DNA from 4 places in the Erwinia wuhanensis genome. Region 1 is predicted to be linked to each of the others. Evidence: predicted binding sites of a transcription regulator. Region 1 holds the regulator's gene; each other region holds the start of a gene.

Evidence for each region. Region 1 encodes PurR, which represses purine synthesis genes. Its sites were predicted from a motif close to CANGCAAACGTTTGCNTG; they were not measured.
Region 2: the regulator PurR is predicted to act here: its motif matches at 2,228-2,245, upstream of glyA (serine hydroxymethyltransferase).
Region 3: the regulator PurR is predicted to act here: its motif matches at 6,026-6,043, upstream of QZH36_RS15020 (NCS2 family permease).
Region 4: the regulator PurR is predicted to act here: its motif matches at 6,111-6,128, upstream of rbsD (D-ribose pyranase).

What each region holds. Positions count from the first base shown of each region.
Region 1 covers NZ_JAUJUH010000001.1:769,407-777,178, forward strand. The annotation lists gene QZH36_RS03480 (alkene reductase) at 1-825, shown strand, start outside; gene gloA (lactoylglutathione lyase) at 1,036-1,443, shown strand; gene rnt (ribonuclease T) at 1,547-2,197, shown strand; gene QZH36_RS03495 (Grx4 family monothiol glutaredoxin) at 2,259-2,597, opposite strand; gene QZH36_RS03500 (C40 family peptidase) at 2,958-3,740, shown strand; gene purR (HTH-type transcriptional repressor PurR) at 4,060-5,085, shown strand; gene punR (DNA-binding transcriptional activator PunR) at 5,116-6,024, opposite strand; gene punC (purine nucleoside transporter PunC) at 6,139-7,326, shown strand; gene cfa (cyclopropane fatty acyl phospholipid synthase) at 7,625-7,772, shown strand, end outside.
Region 2 covers NZ_JAUJUH010000008.1:152,714-160,485, reverse strand. The annotation lists gene glrR (two-component system response regulator GlrR) at 1-311, shown strand, start outside; gene glnB (nitrogen regulatory protein P-II) at 453-791, shown strand; gene hmpA (NO-inducible flavohemoprotein) at 841-2,025, opposite strand; gene glyA (serine hydroxymethyltransferase) at 2,359-3,612, shown strand; gene QZH36_RS18275 (3-phenylpropionate MFS transporter) at 3,731-4,882, shown strand; gene csiE (stationary phase inducible protein CsiE) at 5,236-6,501, opposite strand; gene QZH36_RS18265 (DUF1007 family protein) at 6,685-7,281, shown strand; gene QZH36_RS18260 (nickel/cobalt transporter) at 7,272-7,772, shown strand, end outside.
Region 3 covers NZ_JAUJUH010000006.1:48,316-56,087, reverse strand. The annotation lists gene QZH36_RS15040 (hypothetical protein) at 1-30, shown strand, start outside; gene QZH36_RS15035 (peptidase domain-containing ABC transporter) at 78-2,174, opposite strand; gene QZH36_RS15030 (HlyD family secretion protein) at 2,155-3,453, opposite strand; gene QZH36_RS15025 (4'-phosphopantetheinyl transferase family protein) at 3,863-4,594, shown strand; gene QZH36_RS15020 (NCS2 family permease) at 4,631-5,944, opposite strand; gene yieH (6-phosphogluconate phosphatase) at 6,152-6,814, shown strand; gene QZH36_RS15010 (MFS transporter) at 6,849-7,772, opposite strand, start outside.
Region 4 covers NZ_JAUJUH010000006.1:1,591-9,362, forward strand. The annotation lists gene mdtD (multidrug transporter subunit MdtD) at 1-316, shown strand, start outside; gene rbsR (ribose operon transcriptional repressor RbsR) at 313-1,314, opposite strand; gene rbsK (ribokinase) at 1,318-2,247, opposite strand; gene rbsB (ribose ABC transporter substrate-binding protein RbsB) at 2,309-3,190, opposite strand; gene rbsC (ribose ABC transporter permease) at 3,208-4,164, opposite strand; gene rbsA (ribose ABC transporter ATP-binding protein RbsA) at 4,161-5,672, opposite strand; gene rbsD (D-ribose pyranase) at 5,680-6,099, opposite strand; gene QZH36_RS14830 ((S)-acetoin forming diacetyl reductase) at 6,302-7,075, opposite strand; gene alsS (acetolactate synthase AlsS) at 7,092-7,772, opposite strand, start outside.

The DNA.
Region 1 (7,772 bases):
CATCAGGAAGGCGGCCACAGTTCGGTACAGCTTTGGCATACCGGACGCATCTCCCACAGCAGCCTGCAACCGGAAGGTAAAGCGCCCGTTTCGGCTTCCGCCATTAATGCCGAAACCCGCACCTCTCTGCGCGATGACCAGGGCCGGACGATCCGTGAAGCGACCTCCACGCCGCGCGAGCTGCGTCTGGATGAGATCGACGACGTGATCAACGATTTCCGTCAGGCCACGATCAACGCGCGCGAAGCGGATTTTGACCTGGTGGAGCTGCATTCCGCGCATGGTTACCTGATGCATCAGTTTATTTCGCCCGCGTCTAACCAGCGCACGGATGCCTACGGCGGCAGCGTGGAAAATCGCACGCGCTTTGCGCTGGAAGTGGTGGATGCGGCCATTGACGGCTGGCGCGCCGACCGGATCGGCATTCGTATTTCGCCGCTCGGGCCGTTTAACGGTCTGGATAACGGCGAAGATCAGGAAGCCGCCGCGCTTTACTACATCGGCGAGCTGGCGAAGCGCAATCTGGCCTATCTGCATATTTCAGAACCGGACTGGGCGGGCGGCAAGCCTTACAGCGATGCCTTCCGCGAGGCGATCCGCGCCGCTTATCCCGGCGTGATTGTGGGCGCAGGCGGCTACAGCGCTGAGAAAGCGGAAGCGCTGATTGAACAAGGCCTGATCGACGCCGTAGCCTTTGGCCGCGACTACATAGCCAATCCGGATCTGGTCGAGCGCCTGCGGCAGAACGCGCCGCTGAACGAGCAACGCCCGGAACTCTTTTACGGCGGCGGCGCAGAAGGCTACACGGACTATCCGTTCCTGTAAGCGCCTGCGGGTTTTATCGCCGTCCGACGTCTGACGGCGCGAGAAAGCACGCATTTCCTGGTTTCCGCCAGGCTATAGCTGCTATTCTCTCACGCGGGTAAAACGACCTGAAGGACGTTTTACCGCCGGGAATGCCTGCTGGTTCCCGTAACGGCAGGAATTCAGGCTATGCTTGTTATCGGATGATAACGTTTGTTCAAAGAGGATGTTATGCGCTTACTTCACACCATGCTGCGCGTTGGCGATCTGCAACGCTCCGTTGATTTCTATACTAAAGTTCTGGGCATGCGCCTGCTGCGCACCAGTGAAAACACCGAATATAAATACACGCTGGCTTTCGTAGGCTATACCGAAGAGAGCGAAGGCGCGGTGATTGAGCTGACCTATAACTGGGGCGTGGATAAATATGACCTGGGCGATGCCTACGGCCATATCGCGCTGGGCGTGGACGACGTGGCGGCTACCTGCGACCGTATCCGCAACGAAGGCGGCAACGTAACTCGTGAAGCCGGCCCGGTTAAAGGCGGCACCACCATTATCGCCTTTGTGGAAGATCCGGACGGCTATAAAATCGAACTGATCGAAAACAAACACGCGGGCCACGGCCTGGGCGCGTAACGCGTCGGGGTGCCTTCCCGGCACCCTTCTTTCCCCTTCCCCTGCTGCAACCCATGCCGAAATTTGCCATAATACGCGCTCAATTTTCGCCTGTGAGATCCTGATGTCCGAATCGAACGAACTTAACGCCCTCAGCAGCCGTTTTCGCGGTTTTTATCCGGTAGTGATCGATGTTGAAACCGCCGGTTTCGACGCCAAAACCAACGCCTTACTGGAAGTGGCCGCCGTCACGCTGAAAATGAACGACGATGGCTGGCTGGAGAAAGACGAAACGCTCCATTTTCACGTTGAGCCGTTCGAAGGGTCTGTTCTGCAACCCGAAGCGCTGGCCTTTAACGGCATCGATCCTGCCAATCCGCTGCGCGGCGCGGTCAGCGAGTACGAAGCGCTGCACGCCATCTTTAAAGCCGTGCGCAAAGGTATCAAAGATCAGGGCTGCAATCGTGCCGTCATGGTGGCTCATAACGCCACTTTCGATCTGAATTTTATGAATGCCGCGGCGGAAAGAGCCGGGCTGAAGCGTAATCCTTTCCACCCGTTTGTCACCTTTGATACCGCCGCGCTGAGCGGCCTGGTGCTGGGGCAAACGGTGCTGGCGAAAGCCTGTACGGCCGCCGGAATGCCTTTCGACAGTTCGCAGGCGCATTCCGCGCTGTATGATACCGTGCAGACGGCCGATCTGTTCTGTGAGCTGGTTAATCGCTGGAAACGTCTGGGCGGCTGGCCGCTGGCGGAAACGGCGAACCTCGACTAAAAAAAACAGGCCTGACGCATTGTCAGGCCTGTCCGATAGTCTCTTCGCTTAGCGCAACGTTTTATTCTGCCGCGTCGGAAGGATATTTCTGCGCCGTCTCTTTGATCAGCTGCTGCAGTTCGCCCGCCTGAAACATCTGAATAATGATGTCGCAGCCGCCGACCAGCTCGCCGTCTACCCACAGCTGTGGAAAAGTCGGCCAGTTGGCGTATTTAGGCAGCTCAGCACGAATTTCCGGATTCTGCAGGATATCGACATAGGCGAAACGCTCGCCGCAGGCGGACAGCGCCTGTACGGCCTGCGCGGAAAAGCCGCAGCTTGGCAGTTTTGGGGAACCTTTCATATACAGCAGAATCGGGTTTTCTGCGATCTGGCGCTCAATCTTCTCAATGGTGCTCATAAATGCCTTCCTCAATCGGCTACTTCGTGTCTGTATAGTGTAGCGAGTCTGCGAGCGTGATGAAAATGTCATTTTCAGTCGCCCACTGACGCTACGGTCGGAAAACAAAATGTTAAAATACCATTTTCGGTCCGGCGGCGCTGCGTTAACTGTAAATATCAGCGGCAAATTTGCGCAGATAAATGTTTGAACAGGCTAAATTTTACAGCTTTTACCGCTTTGCGACGATTGAAACAAAAAAGGCCTTACTTTTTAGTAAAGAGTTCGATTAGAATCGTCCTGACTGACTGCCCAGGCGCAGATCTCCTTATTTAGCCATGCTCTTGCCACTGGCGGGAGCACAAACTGTTAATGGTAAAGATGCGTTTACTCATCACGTTGCTGATGCTGGCCTTTGCCCAGCTGTTTATGTCTGTGGCGCACGCATCGCCACACGCTGCCGTTAAAGCGGACCACCACAAAGCAGACAGCGCCACGCCTGCTCGTGAAGACGATCGCCGCAAGCGCCGCCCGGTGAAAACCTCTACACGTAAAGTAAAAGAAGCCAGCCCAACCAAAAGCCGTTCGCCCCTTGCTAAAAAGTTTAAGCTGCGCAAAAAAACGCAGACCGTCGCCGCTGCGCTGCCGCCCAAGAAACGCTATGGTCGTCATCGCTTGCGCAACGAAGAGACGGAAGCCTTAACCAGCGGCTCGGCCTCGGCCCCGCTTAAGCTCAGCAAAGCGCATCGCGCCCGCTATCAGAAAGCCCGCGAAACGGCGATGAGCAAGCTGATGAACCAGCTGGGCAAGCCCTATCTCTGGGGCGGCACCTCGCCCAAGACCGGTTTCGACTGTAGCGGTCTGGTCTGGTATGCCTATAAAGATCTGGTGAAGTTTAAGATCCCTCGCACCGCTAACGAAATGTACCATCTGCGGGATGCGGCTTCGATCAAGCGCAACGAGCTGGAAAAAGGCGATCTGGTATTTTTCAGCATCAACGGCCGCGCCTCGGCGGATCACGTTGGCGTTTACCTGGGCAACGGCAAGTTTATCCAGTCGCCGCGTACCGGCAAGGATATCCAGGTGAGTATGCTCAGCGAAGATTACTGGGAGCAGCACTACGTCGGCGCTCGCCGCGTCATGACGCCGAAAACTATCCGCTAGCCCACTCAGTAGGCTGGAGGCCCGGATCGCGCAAACGATCCGGGCCGGTTTACTCTTATTTGCGCAAAATTTTCGCCTGTTGCCCTAAAACCCTCGTGTTCTGCGCCTGCTCTTGTTAGAATCCACGGTTTGTTGCGCAACAGGCATTTAGCCGACATGATGTTCTGCTCAAGTCTGTTTCGCCACCCTGAACTCCCTCCTGTTATAACCATTCCGCAACAAATTATGCGCAACTTATATCAGGATTATCATCATTCCAGGCAATCGTTTAACAAACCGCTTTTCAGTGACTTACTGAACAGCGCAGGAGTCTTTTTCCATGGCAACCATAAAAGATGTGGCCAAACGCGCCGGTGTCTCAACCACCACGGTGTCCCACGTCATTAATAAAACCCGCTTTGTCGCTGAAGACACGCGGGAAGCCGTCTGGGCAGCGATCAAAGCGCTGCACTATTCGCCCAGCGCCGTGGCCCGCAGCCTGAAGGTCAATAACACCAAAACCATTGGCCTGCTGGCGACCTCCAGCGAGGCGCCCTATTTCGCCGAAATTATTGAGGCGGTTGAACACAGCTGTTTTGCCAAAGGCTATACGCTGATTTTGGGCAACGCGCATAACGAACTGGAAAAGCAGCAGGCCTATCTGTCGATGATGGCGCAAAAACGCGTCGATGGCCTGCTGGTCATGTGCGCCGAGTACCCGGATGAGCTGATTAAGATGCTGGAAGATCACCGCAACATCCCGATGGTCGTCATGGACTGGGGCGAGTCGCGCGGCGATTTTACCGACACTATTCTCGATAACGCTTTTGAAGGCGGTTATCTGGCAGGCCGCTATCTGATCGATCGCGGCCACCGCGATATCGGCGTGATCCCGGGCCATATGGAGCGCAATACCGGCGGCGGTCGTCATGCCGGCTTCCTCAAGGCGCTGAACGAAGCGGGGATTACGCTGCGCGAAGAGTGGCTGGTTCAGGGCGATTTTGAGCCGGAATCGGGCTATCGCGCCATGCAGCAGCTGCTGGCGCAAAAACAGCGTCCTACCGCGGTATTCTGCGGCGGCGACGTGATGGCGATGGGCGCGATTTGCGCCGCAGACGAGATGGGCCTGCGCGTACCGCAGGATATTTCGGTGATCGGGTATGATAACGTGCGCAACTCGCGCTACTTTACCCCCGCGCTGACCACCGTCCACCAGCCGAAAGAGCGTCTGGGCGCAACGGCCTTCAATATGCTGCTCGATCGTATTACCAGCAAACGCGAAGAGCCGCAGACGATTGAAGTGCATCCGACGCTGATTGAACGTCGCTCCGTAGCGGACGGCCCTTTCCTCGACTACCGTCGCTAAGCGCACGGGCGGCCATCCGCCGCCCGTCTTTTACGCCTCCCGCAGCCATTCGCTGTTCAGCGTTTCCGTTTCGCCTAAATAATCCAGCAGCCAGCGCAGCGCTGGCGACGCCTGCTGTTCCGACCAGCTGACGCAGCAGGGGCTATCCGGAAAAGGCGGATCCAGCCTCAGTTCGCACAGCGAGCCGTTTTGCAGCAGCGGTTGCGCAAGATGCCCCGGCACCATGCCGACACACAGCCCGGCCAGCAGGCAATCAAACGCGCTCTCCCAGTCCGGCGCGACCAGCCGTCGCTGATTATCCAGCGTCCAGGTGGTTCTTTTCGGCAGCGCGCGCGAGGTATCTTCCAGCACCAGCGAAGGCCACTCCCGGATCGCCTCCTCGCTAACCTTCTCCCGGTGTTGCGCAAGCGGATGATCCGCCTTCACCACGCAGCGCCAGTTGAGCATTCCCATATTGCGAAAGGCGAAGCGTCCGCCGACCGGAATGGCCTGCGTCGCGCCTATCGCCACGTCAACCCGGCCGTCGGCCAGCGCATCCCATACGCCGTTGAATACCTCCGGTGAAAGATGCAGTTCCATATCGGGAAAATGTCGGTAAAAATCCACCACCAGCTGGCGCGTACGCGCGGTTTTAACAATGCGATCGACGGCAATATTCAGCTGGCCGCGCCAGCCGTTGGCGACCTGCTGACACTGGCGTCGCGTGGCAAGCATTTTTTTGATAACACTCCGCCCTTCCTGAATAAAGACCTCGCCCGCCGCCGTTAAGACCACGTCCCGGTGACGCCGCTCGAACAGCGGCACCGCCAGCCACTCTTCCAGCTGGCGCACGGTATAGCTGATGGCGGACGGAACGCGATGCAGCTCCGCCGCTGCGGCGGTAAAGCTGCCGGTTCGGGCGACCGCATCAATCACCTCAAGCGAGTGTTCTGACCACATATTCTTCCTGCAAAATTTTTGAACGCAAGACGCAAATATTACCGTTTCACAACCGCTATCGCACTCTTTTACACTGCCGTCCGCTATTCACCTGATAAAAAAGAGCAAAATCTCATGCCGTCGAAAGGATTTTTACTTTACCTCGCGCTGCTCAGCGTTGCGGGTTTTCTTGCCACCGATATGTATCTGCCCGCCTTTACGGCGATGCAGCAGGATTTGCAAACCGAAGCGGGCGTCATCAGCGCCAGCCTCAGCCTGTTCCTGGCCGGGTTTGCCAGCGCGCAGCTGTTCTGGGGGCCGCTTTCCGACCGCATTGGCCGCAAGCCGGTGCTGTTGATGGGGCTGGGGCTGTTTGCCGTCAGCTGCGGCGCAATGTGGTGGGCGGAATCCACCACCATGCTGCTGACGCTGCGCTTTTTACAGGCGGTAGGCATTTGCGCCGCCGCCGTCAGCTGGCAGGCGCTGGTGATCGATCGCTATTCCGGCGCGCAGGCCAACCGCGTGTTTGCCACTATTATGCCGCTGGTGGCGCTGTCGCCGGCGCTGGCCCCGCTGCTGGGTGCCTGGCTGCTGAACCACTTTGCCTGGCGGTCGATTTTCCTGGCGCTGCTGCTGCTGGCCCTGATCCTGCTGGTCGCCACGCTTTTTCTGTCGACGCCTGCTCCAAAAGAGCATAAGGAAGAGGCGAAAGTGGGTTTCTTCACGCTGCTGAAGTCGCCGATCTGGAGCGGCAACGTGCTGATTTACGCCGCCTGCTCCGCCAGCTTTTTCGCCTGGCTGACCGGTTCGCCATTTATTCTGGCCGAACTGGGCATGTCGCCGGGCGATATCGGCCTTAGCTACGTGCCGCAGACGCTGGCCTTTCTCGCCGGCGGCTACGGCTGTCGGGCACTGCTGAAGCAGACCGAAGGCGCTTCGCTGCTGCCCTGGCTGCTGACGCTGTATGCCCTCAGCGTGGGCGCGTTTTTCATCGCCGCACAGGTGGAAACGCCTTCGACCTGGGCGCTGCTGCTGCCGTTTTGCGGTATGGCGCTGGCCAACGGCGCTATCTATCCGATTGTGGTGGCGAATGCGCTGCTGCCTTTTCCGCAGGCCAGCGGTAAAGCAGCCGCGCTGCAAAACACGCTGCAGCTTGGTCTCTGCTTCGTCGCCAGCATGATTGTTTCCGGTTTTATTGCTAACCCGCTCGCCACCACGTCGCTGGTCATGCTCAGTACTGTGTTTTTGACAATTATTGGCTATATTTTACAAAGGACGACGTTAGCCAACGCTCCCCTGACCCACGCTCAGAGCCGTCGTTAACTGGCTGAATCTATTTAGTTAGCGTCCTAACGATAAGGCGTTGAATATTGCCTGAGGTGAGCATATACTCAATTTCAGGCAATAATTCATAACAACTTTGTATCATTTTTTTGATTCCTGACAGGGTTGTCCGGGTGTTCTCTTTTGTGGCAGGCGTCACCCTCATTCTGTAGGTTTCAGTTCAATCCTCTGTAACGCCGGATATCAGGCGCACGGCTAAGCGTGCGTTTTCTCAAACCCTGTGGAAATTGATGATTCTTTTTCTCAGGTTTCAATCACGAAGGGTGATGGAGAAGCTATGAGTTCATCGTGTATAGAAGAAGTGAGCCTGGAAGAAAATCAGTGGTATCGAATCGCCCAGGAAATGTTACGCAACGCGGATATCGAAATTAACGGCACCCGTCCCTGGGATATTCAGGTGACCCATCCCGATTTTTTTAAACGCG
Region 2 (7,772 bases), on a different contig from region 1:
AGCGCCTGATCGCCGCAAGCTGGCCGGGCAACGTGCGCCAGTTGGTTAACGTCATCGAGCAGTGCGTGGCGTTAAGCTCCGCGCCGGTAATAGGCGAAGCGCTGGTGGAGCAGGCGCTGGCGGGCGAAAACACGGCGCTGCCAACTTTTGTCGAGGCCAGAAACCAGTTCGAGCTGAACTACCTGCGCAAGCTGCTGCAAATGACCAAAGGCAACGTGACGCACGCGGCGCGCCTGGCCGGACGCAACCGCACGGAATTCTACAAGCTGCTGTCGCGCCATGAGCTGGATGCCTCTGATTTTAAAGAATAGTTTTTTTGTGCCGCATCGCGGTGCAGATATGATAGTTTATCTGCCCGGCAAAAGTGACAGACCGCGCGGCGGATCCTGTCTGCTGCACATATACTGAATACGCTTACCCTCCGGCTGGCGAGGGAACAACAAGGGTCTGCCATGAAAAAGATCGATGCAATTATCAAACCGTTCAAACTGGATGATGTGCGCGAGGCGCTGGCTGAAGTCGGCATCACCGGGATGACCGTGACCGAAGTGAAGGGGTTTGGCCGCCAGAAAGGGCACACCGAACTTTATCGCGGCGCGGAATATATGGTCGATTTTCTGCCGAAAGTTAAAATCGAGATCGTTATCGCCGACGATATTGTGGATACCTGCGTGGAAACGATTATGCGCACCGCCCAGACCGGGAAAATCGGCGATGGCAAAATTTTTGTCTTCGACGTGGCGCGCGTGGTGCGTATCCGTACCGGCGAAGAAGATGAAGAAGCGATCTGAGTCGCCTGTCTTCAGGTAAAAAAGGCCGGACTATCCGGCCTTTTGCGTATTACAGCACTTTATGCGGGCCGAATACCTCATAGTGCACGCGCTCAACCGCTACTCCCATGCTCACCAGCTGTTCAGCGATATGCTGCATAAAGCCGACCGGGCCACAAAGATAGAAGTGCATGGCCGGATCGCTGAGCTGCTCTGCGATCGGCAGCAGATCCATCAGGCCCGGCGTCTGATAGCGATCGCTATCGTCGGGCTGCGGATCCCGATACCAGATATGCTGTGAAAACTGCGCCAGCTGCTGGCCCGTCGCTACAACCTCATCAGCAAAAGCGTGGGTTTTGCCGTTATCTGCCGCGTGCAGCCAGCGTACCGGCGCAGGGTGGTGCTGTTCCGCCAGCACGTGCAGCATCGCCAGCATCGGCGTCTGACCGACGCCCGCTGAAATCAGCGTGACCGGCGTTTGCGGCGTGATATTCAGGAAGAAATCTCCGGCAGGCGCTGCCAGGCGCACCTCGTCGCCCACTTTGGCGTGATCGTGCAGCCAGCCGGAAACCGTTCCGCCCGCCTCATGCCGCACCGCAATCCGGTAATCTTTGCCGTTTGGCGAACGCGTCAGGGAATACTGGCGGATCTCCTGATTAGCAAAGCTTTTTTCCCGCAGCCAGACGCCCAGATACTGCCCGGCCTGATAATCGGCTACCGGCTGACCATCAACCGGGCTGAAGACAATACTTTTTATTACTTCGCTTTGTGGCGTAATCTCGCTGATGCGGAACGCGCGCGGCGTCCGCCAGCCGCCCACTTTTTGTTCCGACGCCTCATACAGCTCTTCTTCACGCTTAATAAACACGTCTGCCAGCACGCCATAGGCTTTTCCCCACGCATCCAACACTTCCTGGCCGGGGCTGAGCATCTCATCCAGCGTGGCCAGCAGGTGTTCGCCCACTACCTGGTAATGTTCAGGCTGCACGGCAAAGCTGGTGTGCTTCTGCGCGATTTTCTCAACCGCCGGCAGAATAGCGGGCAGGTTTTCAATATTGCCCGCATAGGCGCAGATAGCGTTGAACAGCGCTTCACGCTGATTGCCGTTGCGCTGGTTGCTCATATTGAAGATGTCTTTCAGCTCCGGATGATGGCTGAACAGCCGATCGTAAAAGTGGGCGGTAAGGGCGGGGCCGGTAGCCAGCAAAGCCGGGATGGTCGCTTTGATGGTGCTGATAGTGCGGGCGTCTAACATGGCGAACTCCTGAGGATTTTTATAAGTTGCATTTTAAATGCATCTTATAGCGAAACGCGTCACGCTGTAAATAACCTTTAACCAGACAAGGGCATTTATTACCATAAAAAAAGGACGATGTTGAAAAACCTGCACGTAGATGATGATGAAACAGACGAGCCGCCACGCCAGGGAAAAAGAGAACTAACCCTTGCCAGCGCTGGAGCCAATCGTTTGCGTAAAAACCCTGCTTTCCGGCTATCCCTGAGCAGGCAAAACGGTTTACACTGTTGGCCTTCGCCCAAAAGGGCCGTTCAATGCCGAATAGATTGTTAGCTGAGTCAGGAGAAGCGGATGTTAAAGCGTGATATGAATATTGCCGATTATGATGCCGAGTTGTGGCAGGCAATGGAGCAGGAGAAAGTGCGTCAGGAAGAGCATATTGAACTGATTGCTTCGGAAAACTACACCAGTCCGCGCGTCATGCAGGCGCAGGGATCTCAGCTGACCAACAAATATGCGGAAGGCTATCCGGGCAAGCGCTACTACGGCGGCTGTGAGTATGTTGATATCGTAGAGCAGCTGGCGATCGATCGCGCTAAAGAGCTGTTCGGCGCCGATTTCGCCAACGTGCAGCCGCACTCCGGTTCTCAGGCTAACTTTGCCGTTTATACCGCGCTGCTGCAGCCGGGCGATACCATTCTGGGCATGAACCTGGCGCACGGCGGCCATCTGACCCACGGCTCCCCGGTTAACCTTTCCGGCAAGCTGTACAACGTGGTGCCTTACGGCATCGACGAGACCGGCAAAATCGATTATGACGATCTGGCCGCGCAGGCGCAGAAGCATAAGCCGAAAATGATCATCGGCGGTTTCTCTGCCTACTCCGGCATCTGCGACTGGGCGAAAATGCGTGAAATCGCTGACAGCATCGGCGCTTACCTGTTTGTCGACATGGCGCACGTCGCCGGTCTGATTGCCGCAGGCGTTTACCCGAACCCGGTTCCGCACGCGCATATCGTAACCACCACCACCCATAAAACCCTGGCGGGCCCGCGCGGCGGCCTGATCCTGGCGAAGGGCGGCGATGAAGATTTCTATAAAAAGCTGAACTCCGCCGTCTTCCCTGGCGGCCAGGGCGGCCCGCTGATGCACGTGATTGCTGGTAAAGCGGTAGCGCTGAAAGAAGCGATGGAGCCGGAGTTCAAGGTCTATCAGCAGCAGGTTGCCAAAAACGCTAAAGCGATGGTGGAAGTCCTGCTGGAGCGCGGTTACGACATCGTTTCCGGCGGCACCTATAACCACCTGTTCCTGATCGATCTGGTGAGCAAAGGCCTGACCGGTAAAGAAGCTGATGCGGCGCTGGGCCGTGCCAACATCACCGTTAACAAAAACAGCGTGCCGAACGATCCGAAAAGCCCGTTTGTGACTTCCGGCATCCGTATTGGCTCGCCAGCGGTGACTCGTCGCGGCTTTAAGGAAGCGGAAGTGCGCCAGCTGGCCGGCTGGATCAGCGACATTCTTGACAATATCAACGATGAAACGACCATCGAACGCGTGAAAAAGCAGGTGCTGGAACTGTGCGCCCGCTTCCCGGTGTACGCGTAAAAGCCATAAGCCTGCGGGATGCTGTATCCCGCTTCAGAACGCCGGAGAATTTTCCGGCGCGACAACGAAACGGGACGCTACGTCCCGTTTTTTTCGTCTGTACATTGCCGGAGGAAAAATGGCAATCCGTTCTGCGTGGTGGCTGGGGCTGGGCTACTTCACCTACTTCTTTACCTACGGCGTCTGGCTGCCGTTCTGGGCCGTCTGGCTGAAAGGCATCGGACTTGATGCGGAAAAAATCGGCCTTTTATTAGGCGTCGGCATGGTTTCCCGCTTTACCGGCAGCCTGCTTATCGCTTCCCGCGTGACGACGCCTTCGCGCCTGATTAGCGTGCTGCGTCTGCTGGCGGGGCTGTCGCTGCTGTTTGCCCTGGGCTTTTGGTTTAGCGCGTTCTGGGTCTGGCTACTGCTGGTCATGATTGGCTTCAACCTGTTTTTCTCTCCGCTGGTGCCGCTGAGCGACGCGCTGGCCGCCACCTGGCAACGGCAGATTGCAATGGCTTACGGCCCGGTCAGGCTGTGGGGATCGCTGGCGTTTGTTATCAGCTCGGCGCTGACCGGCGTGCTGGTTAACGCTTTCTCTTACCAGGCGATCCTGTGGCTGCTCTGTGCAGGAACGGCGGCGATGCTCGGCGGGATGCTGCTTCGCCCGGCGACCCCGCCGCAGGGGAGCGACAAGGTTGTCGCACGTGCGGGCTGGCAGGACTGGCAGCGGCTGCTGAAATCATCCTGGCGCTTTCTGCTCTGCGTCACCCTGATGCAGGGCGCGCACGCGGCCTATTATGGCTTTAGCGCTATCTGGTGGCAGGATGCAGGCTATTCGGCGAGCGTGGTGGGCTACCTCTGGTCCTTGGGCGTGGTGGCAGAAATTATCGTGTTTGCCTCCAGCAACCGGCTTTTTGGGCGCTGGACCGCACGGGACCTGCTGCTGCTCTCCGGCGTATGTGCGCTGATCCGCTGGAGCCTGATGGCCTCAACCACGGCGCTGCCGCTGCTGATCGTAGCGCAGATCCTGCACTGCGGCAGCTTTACCATTTGTCACCTGGCGGCGATGCGCTTTATCGCCGCCAGGGAAGGCGCCGAGGTTATTCGTCTGCAGTCCGTATATTCGGCGCTGGCGATGGGCGGCGGCATTGCGGTAATGACGATAGTCTGCGGGGCGCTGTTCCAGCATCTGCACGGCGATATATTTTGGGTGATGGCGCTGCTGGTGGTGCCGGCGCTGTTTCTGCGGCCGGAAAAGAGCGCTCGCATTGCGGCGAAAACCTAATCGCACTGCGGCTTTGCTAAAATACTCCCCCTTTGCGCGTAGCGCATTGGGGGAAGTACCTCAGAACTTATGCTTGACGATAATGTAGCCGTTAAACCTTACGGCACAATCCTTATCATTCACAAAAGGCGACACAGTTAACCGCACGGGCGGCGGCCTCTCAACAGGCAAAAAGTAAAAATCAGGCAACAAGGTATTCAAAGCCATTGGGCATTGATTTTATATAAAACAGACGTAGTTATAGGCCACTATGGGATTTTCAGTCCGCAAACCTTAATCCCGCCTGCCGCTATGTGACTCAGCAAAACAGATGCTTTGCCTGCAAGTTCTAACCTGCTTTTCGCAGGCCCGGGTCAGGACTCCAGCAGCAGCCTGATACGATCCTGCTGATGCGGCTGTAGCGGCAGTTCCGCATGGATTAACGGCGGAGAGTAGAGCGGCAGCGGCGTGGCATAGGGCGTAATCACCAGCGCAATACCCTTTGGGGCGCTGCTGCGCTGATATTCCGCCACGTCCAGATATTTGATGTTCAGCGGCAGCAGCGTTAATTCCCGGAGCTGCTGTTCGAGCTCTTTTTCCAGCGCGGCATCTTTTCCGGTTAGCAGCAGTACCTGTTTTTCCTGCAGCACGTTTTCCTGCATCAGCCACGCGCCGAAAATAATAGCAATAAGCCCCATCTCTTCTTCAGAAAAACGCAGCGAGTAGCGCTGTTCAAAGCTGACTATTGCCGCCTGGGTGGTACGCAACAGCCGTGGATAAAGCTGCAGAACCTCTTCCGCCAGGCTGTTATCAATGCCGATACCAAACAGGGATCGCTCCAGCGCCTGCGCCATGTGCGTATAGAGCTGTTCGCACAGGCCCTGCACGTTGCCGATACGGTGACCGGAAAGCATCTGAAATTGCTCAATCAGCCGATAAATATCGGCAAGCAGCTGCTGCTCATAGTCATGACGGATCCCGGCGAGGGTGGGCGTATGAAGCTGGCTGAACAGCAGGGCAAGCAAGCAGGCAATATTCGCCTCCGGCGCGGCCTTACAGCGTTTTTGCCAGTGCTGCACAATCTCCTGCGCTACCTGATATTCCCGACGCTTTGCCAGCCAGGCCTGCTGGGCCTCATTAAATGACAGGGGCGCCTGGCGACCCAGCGAATGCTGCATAAACAGCGCCAGAAACTGACAGTCGCGCGGCGTAAAGTCTCGTGACAAACCCTGCGCGCAGTGGTGAACCAGCGCATTCAGGTTATGGTCATCATAAAGGGCTTTTTCTATCCGCAGCGTTTGCAGCTGCTGCTTCAGCGCCGGAGAAAAATGCTGCCGAACAAAATCAGGGCTTAGCCGCAGCGCGCGTTTAAGCCAATGCAGCAGGCAAAGCCGCCGATCCAGTTCCGCACCGTCAATCCGATAGCCGTCAGTAGCGTGCTGTAGCAGCGACAGCCGGTGATAGCGCTGGATTTCTGCCGTGACCTCCGCTATATCTTGCCGGGCCACGGAAGGATCCACGCCGTTGAGCTGGCACAATAGCTCCAGCGTGACGCTGCCTGGCAGATAAAGCAGTAATAGCAGATGGCAGCGTCGCTGCGGACTGGAGAAAGCAGCTGGCCCGATTAGAGGTTGAGTCATGATCTGCTGTCCCGATAAAAGTCACCCCGCTAAGAATAGCGTGACCCGGTCGGACTAAACCGACAGCCAGCAGATTTTTTTGTAGCTTTTAAGGCAGGTCACAGATTTTTTCACCGGTTGGATAAGGAGCAGGTATTGTTACGTTATAACATTTTTATCAGACTGCTGTGCATAGCGCTGCTGATGGTAATGCCGCAAGCATGGAGCCATCCCCATAGCTTTATCGCTATGCAGGCCACGCTGGTGCAGCAGGACGATCGGCTGACCGGCCTGAAAATGCACTGGGTGATGGATGAGATCACCTCCGCCGATTTATTGTACGACGCGGGCAAAGCCAAACCGGATTCGGTGGTCTGGAAAAAACTGGCGGCGGAAGTGATGGCCAACGTGATGGCGCAGCATTATTTCGCCGAGTTTTGGCATAAAGGCAAGCCGGTGAAATTTGGCAACTTACCGCCGGAATACCGGCTGTCGCGAGAGGGAAACAAAGCCGTGCTGGAGTTTATTCTGCCGCTGGACGAACCGCAGCCGCTGGCCGGACAGCGCTACACCTTTTCCATTTTCGATCCGACTTACTTTGTCGATATGACTTTTGCATCCGAACAATCGCTGCATCTTCCGCCAGAGCTGGCGCAGCGCTGCCGATTGACGCTTAAAACGCCCAATCCCAACGCTTCGCTCCAGACCTATGCGCTGTCGCTGGATAAAGCCGATGCGCCGCCTGCCGATATGGATCTTGGCCGTCAGTTTGCCCAAACGGTGACCTTATTATGTCAGTGATGTCCGTAGCGCAGCGATCCCGCAGCCGCTGGCTTCAGGCGTGGCCGCTTTATCTGCTGCTGTTGGTATTTATCGCAGCGGGTGTGACAGCCTGGCTGTACTGGCCGCAATTATTGCTGCAAAGCGTGGTCTGGCAGCGCAATTTGCATGTGGAGATGACGGCGCTGCTGCAGCAGGTGGCAAGCCGGCCGCATCAGGTCGGCCTGACGCTGATGGGGTTCAGCCTGATTTATGGCATCCTGCACGCGCTTGGGCCGGGCCACGGCAAAGTAGTGATTGCAACGTTTCTGGCTACGCATCCCACGAAGATGAACACCAGCATCCGGCTGACCCTGGCCGCAACCCTCCTACAGGGCGGCGTGGCGATTGCGCTGGTGACGATAATGCTGGTGGTGCTACAGCTCTCTTCCCGCCAGCTGCATGTGGGCAGCTACTGGCTGGAAAAGGGCAGTTATCTGCTGGTAGTCGGGCTGGGGCTGTGGTTGTGCTGG
Region 3 (7,772 bases), on a different contig from region 1:
AACATCAAAAAAGCGATTACCTTAGAATAAGGGCAACATAGAAAACGCCTGTAATTACAGGCGTTTTTTGCTAAAGCTTACAGCTCAATCACCCTGTCCGCGCTGGCGATAGTCGAAGGCCGGTGCGCGATAAAGATTCGGGTGATTTTCAGCGCCGCCACGGAAGCATTGATATGCGCCTCGTTAGCCAGATCCAGATGGCTGGTCGCCTCATCCAGAAACAGGATGTTGGGCCGTCGATATAAAGCTCTGGCAATCAGCAAGCGCTGCTTCTGGCCGCCCGACAGGCTGCCGCCCAGCTCGCTAATCAGCGTCTCGTAGCCCATCGGCATCGCGCTAATTTCCTCATGAATATTGCAGTCCATGGCGCAGCGGATAATACGCTCCATATCCTTCTCGCCGTCAAAGCTGGCGATGTTCTCAGCGATGGATCCGGCAAACAGCTTGTCTTCCTGCAATACGCAGGCGATACATTCCCGATAGTTATTCAGCCCGATATTGTTGATATTCAGGCCGTTGATCAGGATTTCGCCCTCGGCAGGCGCCAGCAGGCCGGACATGACCTTCATCAGCGTGGTTTTGCCAATGCCGGAAGGCCCGACAATCGCCACGCTCTCGCCGGCCTCGACGATGATATTCAGCCCGCTGAAAATCGGTTTCGACAGTTTGTCATACTGATAGGTGACGCCGCGCGCCTCAAAGCTGGCCGGTTCGCCCGAGGCGACCAGCGCCCGGCCCGGCTGGCTTTCTTCCGCGTCGGTAAAGACGATGTCCGCTACCCTGTCGCTGTGCAGCGTCAGCATTTTCAGCTGTAGCACCATATTGATCAGGCTGGCGGCCCGGTCGGAAAACTGGCCGCGATAGGCGTTAAAGGCGACAAACATACCCAGCGTCATTTGACCATCGATCACCATTGAGGCGCCAAGCCACAGGATCACAACCTGGTCGATGGTGCTGATAAACGTGTTTACGCCGCCAAACAGCAGATCGAGTCGGGTCAGGCGAATATTAGCGTTGGTGGTGTCGATATTCAGATTCAGCCAGAACTGCGCTCGCTTGGCGGTTATGCCCAGCGCTTTTAACGTGCCGATGCCGTAAAGGCTTTCCATAAAATGCGAGCTGGCCCGCGCGCCTTTCACAATCTGCTCTTCCTGCGCCTGCCGATAGCGCTGCCAGGTCGCCAGGCGCAGCAGCATATACAGCGCCGTAAAGCCCAGCACGACCCATACCAGCCAGCCGCCGTACAGGAACATCATGATAAACACGCCAATCGACATCAGCGAGTCGATAATGCCGTTCACCAGGCTGCTGGTTAACGTGTTGCGGATCACGTCCAGCGAGCCAAAGCGGGACTGAATATCGCCAAGCTTGCGCTTCTCAAAATAGTTGAGCGGCAGATTAAGCAAATGATCGAACATGCCCGCTTTCCACTGTACGTCGATCAGCGATCCCATCACCAGCGATGTCCAGGCGCGCAGCATACTGACGAAGGCGCGGAACAGGATAAAGCCCAGTAGCCCGATACAGATCAGCGACAGCAAATCGTGGTCTTCCGCGATAATCACATGATCCATCACCAGCTGCGTTCCTACCGGCATCAGCAGGTTAACCGCTTCTATCACCAGCGAAAGGCAGAAGATTTTGGCCAGGAAGCCCGGCAGCCCGCTGACGTTTTTCATCATCGTGGTAAAGCTCAGGCTGCTGCGTTGTTTAATGCGGGAGAACTCGCTGTCTGGCCAAACTTCCAGCGCCACGCCGGAAAAGTGCTGGGACATTTCCGCCAGCCCGACAACACGCCGGCCAAAGGCCGGATCGTGCAGGATAAAGCGCGAGCCTTTAACGGCAACCAGCACCACGAAGTGGCTCATATCCCAGTGCAGCAGACAGGGCGTTTTCAGCTGTTTCAGCTCGTCCAGATCCAGCGCCAGCGGTCGCGTTTTCAGCTTCAGCTGCCTGCCGATGTCGATCAGCACGGCCAGCGTAGCGCCATGTGAAGAGATGCCAAATCGGCTGCGCAAATTAAACAGGTCAATATCCATGCCGTGATAGCGGCAGGCCATGACCAGACAGGCCAGGCCGCATTCTGCCGCTTCGGTTTGCAACACGACCGGCACTTTGCGCCGAAAGCTGAAATTCAGCCGACGCAGGAGAGTGTCAAACAGAGGATCGTTCATTTACAGGCCCGCTAATGCTTTTTTTGAGGTCATAGTAAGGCGACAGCATCCACTGCCAGAGAGGCCGTTTTTCCAGAAACAGCGTGGCCTGCGCTTTCATGCCGCTGGAGAGCGCCAGGGGCTTGCCCTGATAGCTGAAGCGGCTCTCTTCAAGCGACACGATTACCTTGTAATAGGGTTCGATGACGCCGTCGGTGCGCGGAAGCGTGTTGTACTTGCCCATTTCCTGATAGGAAGCCGGCACGTTGGAAATGGACAGGATGCGGCCCGGAAACTGGCCATATTTCTCGAAGGGGAACGCTTCATAACGCAGGTTGATGGCGTCGCCAGGATGGACATAGGGCATGCTGGTGTTGGGCAGCCACAGCATCAGGTAATAACGGTTGCTGCTGGCGGGCGTCAGCTGGGCCAGGCTGTCGCCAGGGCTGACCATTTGCCCTTCCGTCACGCTCATATTTTCAATTTTGCCGTCGCTCGGCGCGGTAATAAACAGCGTGCCGCTGGCGTCCACCTCCGCCAGCTGGCGCATCAGATCGCTGCGCTGCGCCTGATATTGCGAAATCTGGTTGTCATATTCGATCCCCCTGGTCAGCAGCTCGCTCTCCAGGCTGCTAATCTGCAAAGCTTCCTGAATAACCTGCGTATTCAGGCTCTGCCAGGCATTCTGCTGCTGATAAAAAAGATAGCGCTGATTGGCAAACTGCTCTTTGTTAATCAAACCCTTACGTAAGTAATCACCGTAACTCGTCATGCTTTTCCGCATTTCGCTCAGGCCGTTTCCGGCTTCAAAAATCAGCGTCTGCGATTTTTGATGCGCCGCCTGGTACTGCGCCAGCTGATGCTGCAAATTCTTCAGCGTGGCCGCTTTGTTTTTCTGAAGCCGGGCGATAATCGTTTCCGATAGCGCAATCTGTTGATTAATCGCAGCGATCGAACGGACGCTGACGTTGCCGGTCAAGGTAATCCGGCTGACGTCGATTTGATAAAGCCGATCGCCCTTTTTTACGCGCTGCCCGGTTTCAGCCCAGGTTTTGGTAATAAACCCCTGCTGTGGTGCAAGGATGGTGATGGCGTGCGGCAACGAGATCACCTCGCCGTTGACGTTAATTCGGCGGGTAAAGGTGCCGTAAAGAATAAACATCAGCAGCAAAATAAAGAACAGCATTGACGCCAGAGCGACGGCCCAGGCGGGATAGCCGGAGGTTAACAACGCCTTACCCAGCCATTTCGTCTTCAGATGCTGCACCGCTTCCATGCGAAATAAAGGTTTATTTTCCATAACATTCTTAGCGTTTGATTATAAAAGATTTATTAGCACTTACTGATGAAGTGAATAAAATCCGGCCTTCCGTGCCTGGCAGAGGAAAGTACACTATTTCCCGTACGACAATCAACTTCAATTTAAAATTGAAAATAACAACAATATTTAATTCTACTACACTAATTTATTGGAATTCTTCTGCACTCCCTTTAGCAATTATATATTGGCATTACAGGAAATTATTAAACTTAAATAAGACAATGAAGATATTAAAAAGCCATGTAAAAAGAATATTGACGATGAGAACCACACGCGCATTCGTTAATATTAATCCTAATTTAGAGGTAAAACGGGAAAGTTACGTGTCACGCGCTAAGAAAATTCTTACAATAATAACGCGTTTTCACCCATTTTCACGGAGCGACAGATGGCCAGCCATTTCGCACGCTGGATCCTGACGGATACCCGCGTCCCGGTACACCAACTTTCTCAACAGATAACAGAAAGCGCCAGTAACCTACCGGAAAGACGGCGGACGCGCTTTCTGGTGGCCCGTATGCTGCTGGCGGAAATGCTGCTGCGCCTTTATGGCATTTCGCCGCTGCCTGAAATCCGGCTCTCACCAAACGGACGTCCCCACTTTGCCGATCCGCAGCTGCCCGATTTCAGCATCGCCTACGCAGGCAATATCGTTGGCGTACTGCTGGCCGGAGAAGACGGCAGCGTCGGGCTGGATATGGAAATCGTCCGCGCCCACAGCCGCCAGACGCTGGAGCGATATTCACGTGAAATTTCTCCGGCCGAAAAAGCCTGGATACTGGCCCAGACCGATCCCGATGAGGCGGCCACCCAGCTCTGGACGATGCGGCAAAGCATACTAAAGCTGTCCGATAACCCGGAAAAAGATTCGCTGAGACTGCATCCCGCGTCCGGGCGCCTACGCTCGCTGTTGCAGCCGCAAACAGAAGCCTTTTCCGACGTTGAGCCGCTGATTATCTGGTCTTGCGCCCATTCATCGGGCTGTGAGCGGCTCTCGCTGTGGGAAGTGGACAACGCGCGCTGGAAAGGCCTGCAGGATATTCCAGCCACGGGACAGAAGATGGGGCCGCGCGCGCTGCGGCTGGTGAGCCTGCCGCCGGAAAAAGCAATCGCGCTTTAGCGCGGCCAAAAAAAACGGGCCAGCGGCCCGTTCAGATTAGTGCGCGTCGATAAAGACAATTTTTAACACAAACAGGATCGCCACGACGATGACGCACGGCGAAATTTCACGCCAGCGGCCCGTGCCCAGTTTCATCACGCAGTAAGAAATAAAGCCCAGCGCAATCCCTTCGGTAATAGAAAAACTGAACGGCATCATCACGGTGGTGACAAAGGCCGGAACCGCTTCGGTCAGGTCATCCCACTTGACGCGCGCCAGGCTGGAGGTCATCAGCACGCCCACGTAGATCAGCGCGCCTGCGGCAGCGTAAGCCGGCACCATGCCCGCCAGCGGCGACAGGAACATCACCAGCAGGAACAGCACGCCCGTCACCACGGCCACCAGGCCCGTGCGTCCGCCAATAGAAACGCCGGAGGAGCTTTCGATATAGGCGGTAACGGAAGAAGTACCGATGTAAGCGCCCGCTACCGAACTGATGCTGTCGACGTAAAGCGCCTGCTTCATGCGCGGAAACGTGCCTTTTTCATCGGTCAGGCCCGCTTTATCCGTTACGCCAATCAGCGTGCCAGAAGAGTCAAACAGGTTTACCAACATAAAGGAGAAGATGATCCCCGCCATGCCGACGTTCAGCGACCCTTTCAGATCGACTTCGCCCAGAATGGACGTAATGCCCGTAGGCATAGAGAACACGCCGCCATACTTCACGTCGCCCAGCGCCAGGCCGATCAGCGTAGTCACCACAATGGAAACCAGCACTGCAATATGAATATTGCGGGAAGCCAGCACGGCAATAATAAAGAAGCCCAGCGCGCCCAGCAGGACGCTGTGGGAGGTCAGATCGCCTACCGCCACCAGCGTTTCTTTATTGGGCACCACGATCCCGGCGTTTTTCAGGCCGATCATCGCGATAAACAGGCCAATACCGGCAGTAATACCCACGCGCAGGCTGACCGGGATATTGGAAATCATCCAGTAGCGAATGCGGAAAAGGGTCAGCAACAGCAGCCCTACGGCGCCCCAGAAGATGGCGCCCATGCCGGTCTGCCAGGAGACGCCCATTGCGCCGACGACCACGAAAGCAAAAAAGGCGTTCAGGCCCATTGCGGGCGCAAGCGCTACCGGCAGGTTGGCGACCAGCCCCATCAGAATACTGCCTCCGGCGGCGATCAGGCAGGTCGTCACGAATACCGCCTGGGTATTCATGCCCGCCACGCCGAGGATCTGCGGATTCACGAACACGATATAGACCATGGTCAGGAAGGTGGTAAAACCGGCAATCACTTCCGTACGCACCGTCGTGCCGTGTTCCTGTAGTTTGAAGATCCGCTGCAGTAGACCTGAGTTGTTCATATAAGATTCCAAAACGGAGAAAAGTTATCGTCGGCTATCCTAAACGATAAATTTTAATTTGCCAGACGGCGCCGGAGTTTTTTCGCAACCGATTGCGCCTTGTTAGCCCTGACTTCAGCGCCGTTAACGTAAAATTCATCTTTTCCGGTCGCGTTTTACCTTTCCACGCGTAAAGTAAAAGCACGCCCCTTCGTTAAGGATGAACCGATGTCTGTTAGCTGTATCTTTTTTGATTGCGACGGCACGCTGGTGGACAGCGAGCTGCTTTGTACCCAGGCCTATGTCAATACGTTTGCGCGCTACGGCGTCGAGCTGTCGCTGCAGGAGATGTTTGAAAAATATAAGGGCGTAAAGCTCTATGACATTATTGCCGACGTGACTGCTGAACATCATCTCAGCGCCGATGTCACGGAGCTGGAGCCGGCTTACCGTCAGGAAGTGGCGCGCCTTTTTGAGCAACAGCTACAGCCGATTGCGGGCGCGAAAGCCCTGCTGGCGCAGATTAGCGTGCCGATGTGCGTGGTATCGAACGGCACCGTGCCGAAAATGCAGCATTCGCTGGGATTAACCGGGATGCTCGACTATTTTGATGACCGGTTGTACAGCGGCTATACGATTTCACGCTGGAAGCCCGATCCCGCGCTGATGGCATACGCGGCGGAACAGATGGCGATCCCGCTGGCGCAGTGCATCCTGGTGGATGATTCCGAAGCGGGCGCCAAAGCAGGCATCGCGGCGGGTATCCCGGTGTTCTATTACTGCGCGGACGCCCACAACAGGCCGCTGGATCATCCGCTGGTGACGCCTTTTGACGATATGGCGCAGCTGCCGGAGCTGTGGCGGCAAAAAGGCTGGCAACTGACGCGCTGAGCAGGCACTCCGCGCCAGGCGGCGCGGACACCGTTTAGCCGATCGCGCCCAGCGTATCTTCGCTGCCCTGCTTTTTCGGCAGTAAAAACAGCGTGGCGAAGATATCCAGCAGGTAAATCAGCGCCAGCAGCGTAATCGCTGCCGTAAAGGAGAACTGCATCGCCAGCAGTCCGATAACCAGCGGGCCAAAACCGCCGACGCCGCGGCCCAGGTTAAATAAGACGTTTTGCGCCGTAGCTCTGACCTGCACGGGATAGGTGTCTGAGATCAGCGCGCCGTAGCCGCCGATCATGCCGTTGACGAACATCCCCATCACGGCGCCCGCAAACAGCATCATCATCGGATCGCGTAGCTGGGCGTATGCCACCACCATCACGACCGCACCAGCCTGATAAAGCAGGAAAATCTTCCAGCGGGCAAAGCGATCGGCCAGCATGCCGAACAGCCAGATACCCAACGTCATGCCCACGACCGTGACCGCCGTCCACAGCCCCGATTTGGTCAGCGAGAAGCCAAAGCGGCTGGAAAGGTAAGCCGGCATCCAAATCATCAAGCCGTAGTAGCCAAAGTTCTGTACCGAGCACAGGATAAAAATCCCCAGGCTGGCCTTAGTCGTGGCGGCATCTTTACACAGCAGCTTCAGCCTGGCGGCGAACGATAAGCCCTGATGGACATCCACATGCCGCGTAAAGCCTTCCGGCTCGCCCAGGCCGCGCCGGATAAAAAACGATGCGGCGGCAGGCAGCAGCCCGACCAGGAACATGCCGCGCCAGCCGATGTAGGTTAACAGCAGCGGGGTAATAAAAGCGGCCAGCAGCACGCCAAGCTGCCAGCCGATGCCGACCCAGGCGGAAGCACGGTTACGCTTGTTGGCGGGCCAGGCTTCGGCAATCAGCGCCATGCCGATGCCAAACTCGCCGCCCAGCCCCACGCCCGCCAGCGTGCGGTACGCCAGCAG
Region 4 (7,772 bases), on a different contig from region 1:
GGGAATGGCAATGTCTACCCAGTTTACCGCGATGAATACCATTACGCTGGCAGACCTTAACGACAGCAACGCCAGCAGCGGCAACAGTATGCTGGCCGTCACCCAACAATTGGCTATCAGCTTTGGCGTGGCGGTCAGCGCGGCGGTACTGCGTTTTTATAGCAATTTTGACGGCACCACTGTCGATCACTTCCACGTCACTTTCCTGACGATGGGCGTGGTAACGGTGCTTTCCGGCCTGGTCTTTATGCTGCTGAAGCCAGGCGACGGCCGGCATCTGATTGCCGACCGGGAAAAGCGGAAAAAACGCGCCTAGCGTTCCGCCACCGAACCGCGTTCGATCAGTTCCGGCGTCAGCACCAGCAGCTGCTGGCTGGCGTCGGGATCGGCAAAACGGTGGATCAACGTATCAATAGCCAGTTCGCCCAGTTCGTCTTTGGGCTGGTGAATGGTGGTTAACGGCGGCGTCATATAACGGGCAAGCTCGATATCGTCATAGCCGATCACCGCCATATCTTCAGGCACCGACAGTCCCGCCTGATAAAGAGAATGGTAAACGCCAACGGCCATCGCATCGTTACTGGTGAATACCGCCTGCGGTCGAGGGCTCAATGCCAGCAGCTGATTCATAGCGTGATAGCCGCCCTGAAATTCAAAGTCGCCGCTGACCACATACACCTCAGGCACGGCCAGCTCCGCCTGCTGCATAGCCTGATAAAAGCCGTTAAGCCGCAAACGCGCCGGCGTCTTGTCCTGCGGCCCGGCGATACAGGCAATGCGGGTATAGCCGCGCGAAATCAGAAAACGGGTCGCCAGTTCGCCGCCCAGCAGCGAGTTGTCCTGAATAATGTCGCTGCCGCCTTCAAAGGGCGACCAGTCCATCATCACGATAGGAATAGAAGGATAGCGATTAAGGATCTCGGGAGAGGGAAGATGACTTTCGGTGCACATGATCAGTAAACCGTCGACGCGCTTTTGCAGCAGCGTTTCCAGACTGCGGTTCATTCTGTCCTCGTCGCCTTCGGTGTTGCACAGCACCAGGCTGTAGCCGCGTTCATAACAGCTTCTTTCCACGCCGCGCACCACTTCCGAATAGAAGGGGTTGCTGCTGGCGGTAAGCAGCATCCCTATCGTGTGCGTCTGATTGAGTTTAAGGCTGCGCGCCAGCGCAGAAGGGGCGTAGTTCAGCGCAGTAATCGCCGCAGTAACCTTTTCCTTCACCGCCTCGCTGACGAAGCGGTTTTTGTTGATGACATGGGAAACCGTAGACGTCGATACGCCCGCCAGACGAGCGACATCTTTCATTGTGGGCACGGGCTACTCCTGCTGCTGTAAAAAGCGATCGGTCTCTTCACGCCAAGGCACCGAAGGCTGCGCGCCGGATCGCGTGACGGCAATTGCCGCCGCCGCATGGGCAAAACGCACGGCCTGCGGTAACGGCTTGCCTTCCAGCAGCGCGGTCATCAGCGCGCCGTTAAAGGTATCGCCTGCGGCGATAGTATCGACGGCCTGCACCTTGAATCCTGAGATGCGCTCGCCTTTACCCGCTTCGCTTAGCCATACGCCACGGCTGCCCAACGTAATCAACACGCTGTGGATGCCTTTATCGTGCAGCACCGATGCCGCGCGCGCCGCGTCTTCATCGGAGGCAACGGCCACGCCGGTGAGGATTTCCGCTTCGGTTTCGTTCGGCGTAATCATATCCACCAGCGCCAGCAGCTCGTCCGGGAGCGGCATGGCCGGCGCAGGATTGAGGATGACTTTGGTCTGATGCTGACGGGCGATTTTTGCGGCGGCCAGCACGCTTTCAAGCGGAGATTCCAGCTGCATCAGCAGGGCATCCGCGTTTTCAACGATCTTCCGCTGTTTTTCGACCAGAGCGGGCGACAGCGCGGCGTTCGCGCCAGCATGGATAGCAATGCTGTTTTCGCCCTCATCATTAACGAAGATCAGCGCCACGCCGGTAGATTCGCCAGCGATGACCTCCACCGGCGCAATATCGATATGGTCTTCCGCCAGCTGCTGACGGATACGCTGGCCGATATCGTCGTCGCCCACGCAGGCGATAAAAGCGATATCCGCACCGCTGCGTCCGGCCGCGACGGCCTGATTGGCGCCCTTGCCGCCGAAAGCGATCTGGTATTGCTTACCGATCACCGTTTCACCGGGACGGGGGAAGGAGGTCAGATTAAGAATATGGTCTGCGTTGATGCTGCCGAGCACGGCCAGCCTGCCGGTTTTATTCATGGGAGCGTCCAGAAAAAGGCGCCACCTGCAAGAGGTGGCGCGTGCCATGCTTTTCTTTGATTTATTTAGTGACCAGCTTCAGGTCAACGGGATTGATAGCCTGAACCTGCTGGCCCTTCAGCACTTTATCAGCGGTTTGCACGCCGATAACGCCGATTTGCTCCGGCTGCTGCGCCACGGTGGCAGCGAGTTTGCCGCCCTGCACGGCTTTTACGCCGTCCGCAGTGCCGTCGAAGCCGACTACTACCACATCAGATTTGCCCGCCGTTTGCAATGCGCGCATCGCACCTAATGCCATTTCATCGTTCTGCGCAAACACCGCCTGCACATCCGGATGGGCCGTCAGCAGGTTCTGCATCACGTTCAGGCCCTTGGTGCGGTCAAAATCTGCGGGCTGGCTGGCAAGGATAACAAATTTATGCGCATCGGCTGCCGTTTTGAAGCCTTCGCCACGTTCGCGAGCGGCGGACGTCCCGGCAATCCCGGCCAGCTCAATGATTTTAGCCTGGTCGCCGATGCGTTTCGCAATATAGTCGCCCGCCATTTTGCCGCCCAGGCGGTTGTCGGACGCGACGTGGCTGACGACTTTGCCCTGAGCAGCCACGCGATCCAGCGTGATCACCGGGATATTGGCCTGATTCGCCATTTTTACCGCGTTGCCTACCGCATCGGAATCGGTCGGGTTAATCAGCAGCAATTTTGTGCCGCGCACCGCAAGATCCTGCACGTTGGCCAGCTCTTTTGCCGGATTGTTCTGCGAATCCAGCACCACCAGGTTGTAGCCCAGCTTGTCCGCTTCTTTCTGGGCACCCTCTTTTAACGAAACGAAAAACGGGTTGTTCAGCGTGGAAACTACCAGCGCGAGCGTCTCTTTCGCCATCGCGTTGGCGCTGAGCGTTGCGCCGAGCAGCACGGCCAGCGCCGTCATTTTAGTCATTTTCATTTTCGATTCCTGTAGGGTTATTTTTTGTTATCCACCAGCACCGCCAGCAGGATCACGACTGCTTTAACGATCATCTGGTAATAGGAAGAAACGCCAAGCAGATTCAGGCCGTTATTAAGGAAGCCCAGGATCAGCGCGCCGACCAGCGTGCCCATGATGCGTCCTTTGCCGCCTGCCAGACTGGTGCCGCCCAGCACCACCGCCGCGATGGCGTCCAGCTCGTAGCCGGTGCCCGCCGTAGGCTGAGCGGAAGAGAGTCGCGCCACCTCAATGGTGCCCGCCAGCGCCGCCAACATGCCGCTCAGCGCATAGACCGTGATTTTGACGCGGCTGACGCTGATGCCGGAAAGGCGAGTAGCCGCTTCATTGCCGCCAAGCGCATAGATATAACGGCCCAGGCGAGTATGGTGCAGCATGTACCACGCCAGCAGGAAGGTCAGCGCCATCAGCCAGACCGGCGTGGGAATACCCAGCGGCCGTCCGATACCAAACCAGCCAAACAGATCGGCATTATCGCTGAAGCCGGTATTCACCGGGCTGCCGTTGGTATAAACCATGGTCGCGCCGCGCAGCAGCAGCATCATGACCAGCGTGGCGATAAACGCCTGCACTTTGCCCTTTGCCACTATGGTGCCGGTTATCGCGCCAATCAGCGCCCCCAGCGCCAGCGAGGCCGCCACCGCGACCAGCGCGTTAACCTCTATACCAACCAGCGAAGCACCCACTGCGCCGGTCAGCGCCAGCAGCGACCCTACGGACAGATCGATACCTGAAGTCAGGATCACCAGCGTCATGCCGACGGCCATAATGGCGTTGACGGAAGTCTGCTGCAGAATGTTGAACATATTGTTCAGGGTAAAGAAATTGGGGCTCTGACTGGCGACGACGGCAATCAGCACCACCAGCGCAATCAGCGATTTTTGTTCCAGCAGCCAGGCTTTGCCGCGGCTGGCCTGTAGGGTTTGAGTACTCATGGTGTGACCAACTCCGCGCTATGTTGCTTGCCGACCGCCGCCGCCATCAGGCGTTCCTGCGTGGCCTGTTCAATGGGGAAATCGCCGCTCAGGCGGCCTTCGTGCATGACCAGCACGCGATCGCTCATGCCCAGCACTTCCGGCATTTCTGAGGAAACAAGAATGATGCTCAGCCCCTCTTGTTTAAACTGATTGATTAACTGGTAGATCTCTTTCTTGGCGCCCACGTCCACGCCGCGCGTCGGCTCATCCAGAATCAGCACCTTAGGCCGCGTCATCAGCCCGCGCGCAATAGCGACTTTCTGCTGGTTGCCGCCGGATAAAAGCCCGATCGGCTGCATCATTGAGGGCGTTTTTACGTTGAACAGCTTGATAAAATCGCTGACCGCCAGCTGCTCTTCGGCATGTTTTAACCGCCCGCCGCCGTGGCTGAAGTAGTCGAGCGCGGTTAAAGACATGTTTTCTTTTACCGACATGCCGAGCACCAGCCCATCGCGTTTGCGATCTTCAGAGATATAAACGATGCCGTTACGCAAGCCCTCTTCCGGCGTGCGCGTCGTTACCGTTTTACCGTCGAGCGTGACGCTGCCGCCGCTGCGTGGAAAAGCGCCGTACAGCACCTTCATGAGTTCGGTACGGCCCGCGCCCATCAGTCCCGCTACGCCCAGGATCTCGCCCTGACGCAGTGAAAAGCTGACGTCGTTTACGCCCGGCCCGCTAAGGTTTTTCACGGTTAAGCGCACGTCACCCGGTGCTTTGTTCAGGCGCGGATACTGCTCTTCCAGCCTGCGGCCCACCATCATTTCAATCAGCGCTTCTTCGTGCAGCGTATCGACTGCTCTTTCGGCGATAAACTGCCCGTCGCGAAACACGGTGACGTCATCGCAGATTTCAAAAATCTCTTTCATGCGGTGCGAGATATAAACGATGCCGCAGCCCTGCGCTTTCAGCTCCCGGATAACGCGAAACAGCGAGGCCGTTTCGGTATCGGTCAGCGCATCGGTGGGTTCATCCATCACGATGACTTTTGACTCAAAGCTCAGCACCTTGGCGATTTCGACCATTTGCTGGTCGCCGATCGACAGGTCGCCGACCAGTTTATGGCTGTTGAAACGCAGGTTCAGCCGCTGTAACAGCTTGTCCGCTTCCGCATAAAGCTTTTTCCAGCGGATGCCGCCGAAAGCGTTAACGAATTCGCGGCCTAAAAAGATGTTCTCCGCCACGCTAAGCTGCGGGATCAGATTCAGCTCCTGATGAATGATGCCAATACCCGCTTCCTGCGACGCTTTCGGCCCGCTGAAGTTAACCTCTTCGCCCAGCCATTTAATGGAGCCGGCGTCGCGGGCATAGATACCGGTCATCACTTTCATCATGGTAGATTTTCCGGCGCCGTTTTCGCCCACCAGCGCCATCACGCGGCCGGGGTAAACCGCCAGCGAAGCGCCGGACAGCGCTTTGACGCCGGGAAAGGCTTTTTCAATGCCCTGTAGTTGCAGTAAAGGTTGCATGACGGCCTCAGAAGGTCACGCCAGCGCCAAGGATAATGTTCGCGTAGGGCGAACACTCCCCGCTGCGAATAACCGCATGGCTGCGCTGTGTTAACTGTTTGAACTGTTGATGAGAAACGTACTGAACGGCGATAGTGTTTCCCTGGCGTTGTTGCAGTAAATCGAGCAGTGCGGAAAGTTCGTCGTGGAGCCGTGGATTATGAGATTTGATCTCTTCCGCGATGATGGCGCTCTCGACCTGCATCTCTTTCGTTACGGTTTCGACTACCTGCATAAAGCCGGGAATGCCCTTGGTCAGCGCCAGGTCGATGCGCTCCGGCCCTGAAGGGATGGGCAGGCCCGCATCGCCGATAGTGACGCTGTCGGTGTGGCCCAGGCGGGAAACCAGGGAAGAGATTGCAGAATTCAGTAAGGCGCCTTTTTTCATCTTTCACTCCAGAGCGAAACGTTTCGCTGATCGGGAGTGTAAAAAAACGGCGGCGGAAAACAATCGTCATGATACGGAACTGTGATCGCCATCGAAACGTTTCGTTAACAAGCTTTGCGCAGGATGTGCAACAGGAAAGGAGGAGCGATCGGTCATCAGAACGGTATGAAAAAAGACCGCCTCGTAAGGCGGTCGGCAGGGATTAGTTAAATACCATTCCACCATCGATCAGTAGCGACTGACCGGTCATGTAGTCGGAGTCAGGCCCGGCGAGGAAAGAAACGCAGGCGGAGACATCTTCTGGTTCAGACAGGCGGCCCAGCGTAATGCGTTTGGCAAACTCTGCCGTACCGTAGCCCAGCGGTTTACCTGCCGCTTCTGACACCTGACGATCTATCTCGTCCCACATCGGCGTTTTAACAATGCCCGGGCAGTAAGCGTTGACGGTAATGCCCAACGGAGCCAGATCGCGGGCGGCGGTTTGCGTCAGGCCGCGTACGGCGAACTTGCTGGAACTGTAGATCGCCAGCTCCGGGTTGCCGACATGGCCCGCCTGCGAACAGGCATTAATGATTTTGCCGCCGTGGCCTTCAGCTTTAAACGCCTGAATTGCCGCCTGCATTCCCCAAATCACGCCTTTTACGTTGATATCGTAAACTTTATCCACCATTTCCGCCGTGATCTCTTCAATTGGCGTAGTTGGCGCAATCCCGGCGTTGTTGACGATGACGTCAAACCCGCCCAGCTCTTTACGAGCCTGTTCCACCGCAGCGATGACCTGGTCACGCTTTGAGACATCTACCGTTACCGCAATCGCTTTACCGCCTGCGCTGGCGATTTCGTCGGCCACCTGACGCGCGGTCTGGCTGTTATAGTCCGCGACCGCCACGGCAAAACCGTCTTTTGCCAGACGCAGCGCTATGGCTTTGCCGATCCCCTGGCCGCTACCCGTGACTAAGGCTACTTTCGTTTTCATATTATCTCCTTGAATACTAAAGAATCTGGCTCAGATGCAGCTGACCCATCAGCATTGGGTTATCGGCGTAATCCACCGGTACGGCGACCACCGCAGGCCCGTTGACATCCATTGCTTTACGCAGCGTCGGCTCCAGCTCAGCCGCGCTTTCCACCGCAAAGCCCGCCGCGCCGAACGCCTGCGCATAGGCTTTAAAATCAACCGGCCCGAATTTCACGCCGGAAACGCGCTGATATTTCTTCTCTTCCTGCATCGCCACCATGTTGTAGGCCTCATCGACCCAGATGATGTGCAGGATATTGGCTTTCAGCCTGACCGCCGTTTCCAGCTCCATGCTGGACTGCAAGAAGCCGCCGTCGCCGGAAACCGAGATCACTTTACGACTCGGATCCACCAGCCAGGCACCGATAGCCCATGGCAGCGCCACGCCCATGGTCTGCTGCCCATTGGAGATCATGATCTGGCGGGCGCGGAAGCTATAGAGATAGCGAGCGATCCAGATATGGAAGCTGCCCATATCCACGGTCAGCGTGACGTCGTTGTTAATGATGTCCTGCATGGCGCGCACGATCCGCAGCGGATGCAGCGCGAACTGGTTGAGATTTTTGCCCTGCATTGATAACAGCTGACGCTGCTGTTGCCGATCGTCCAGAATGGCTGCCGCTTCTGCGCTGAGCTGTAAAGGCGTATCAATGCG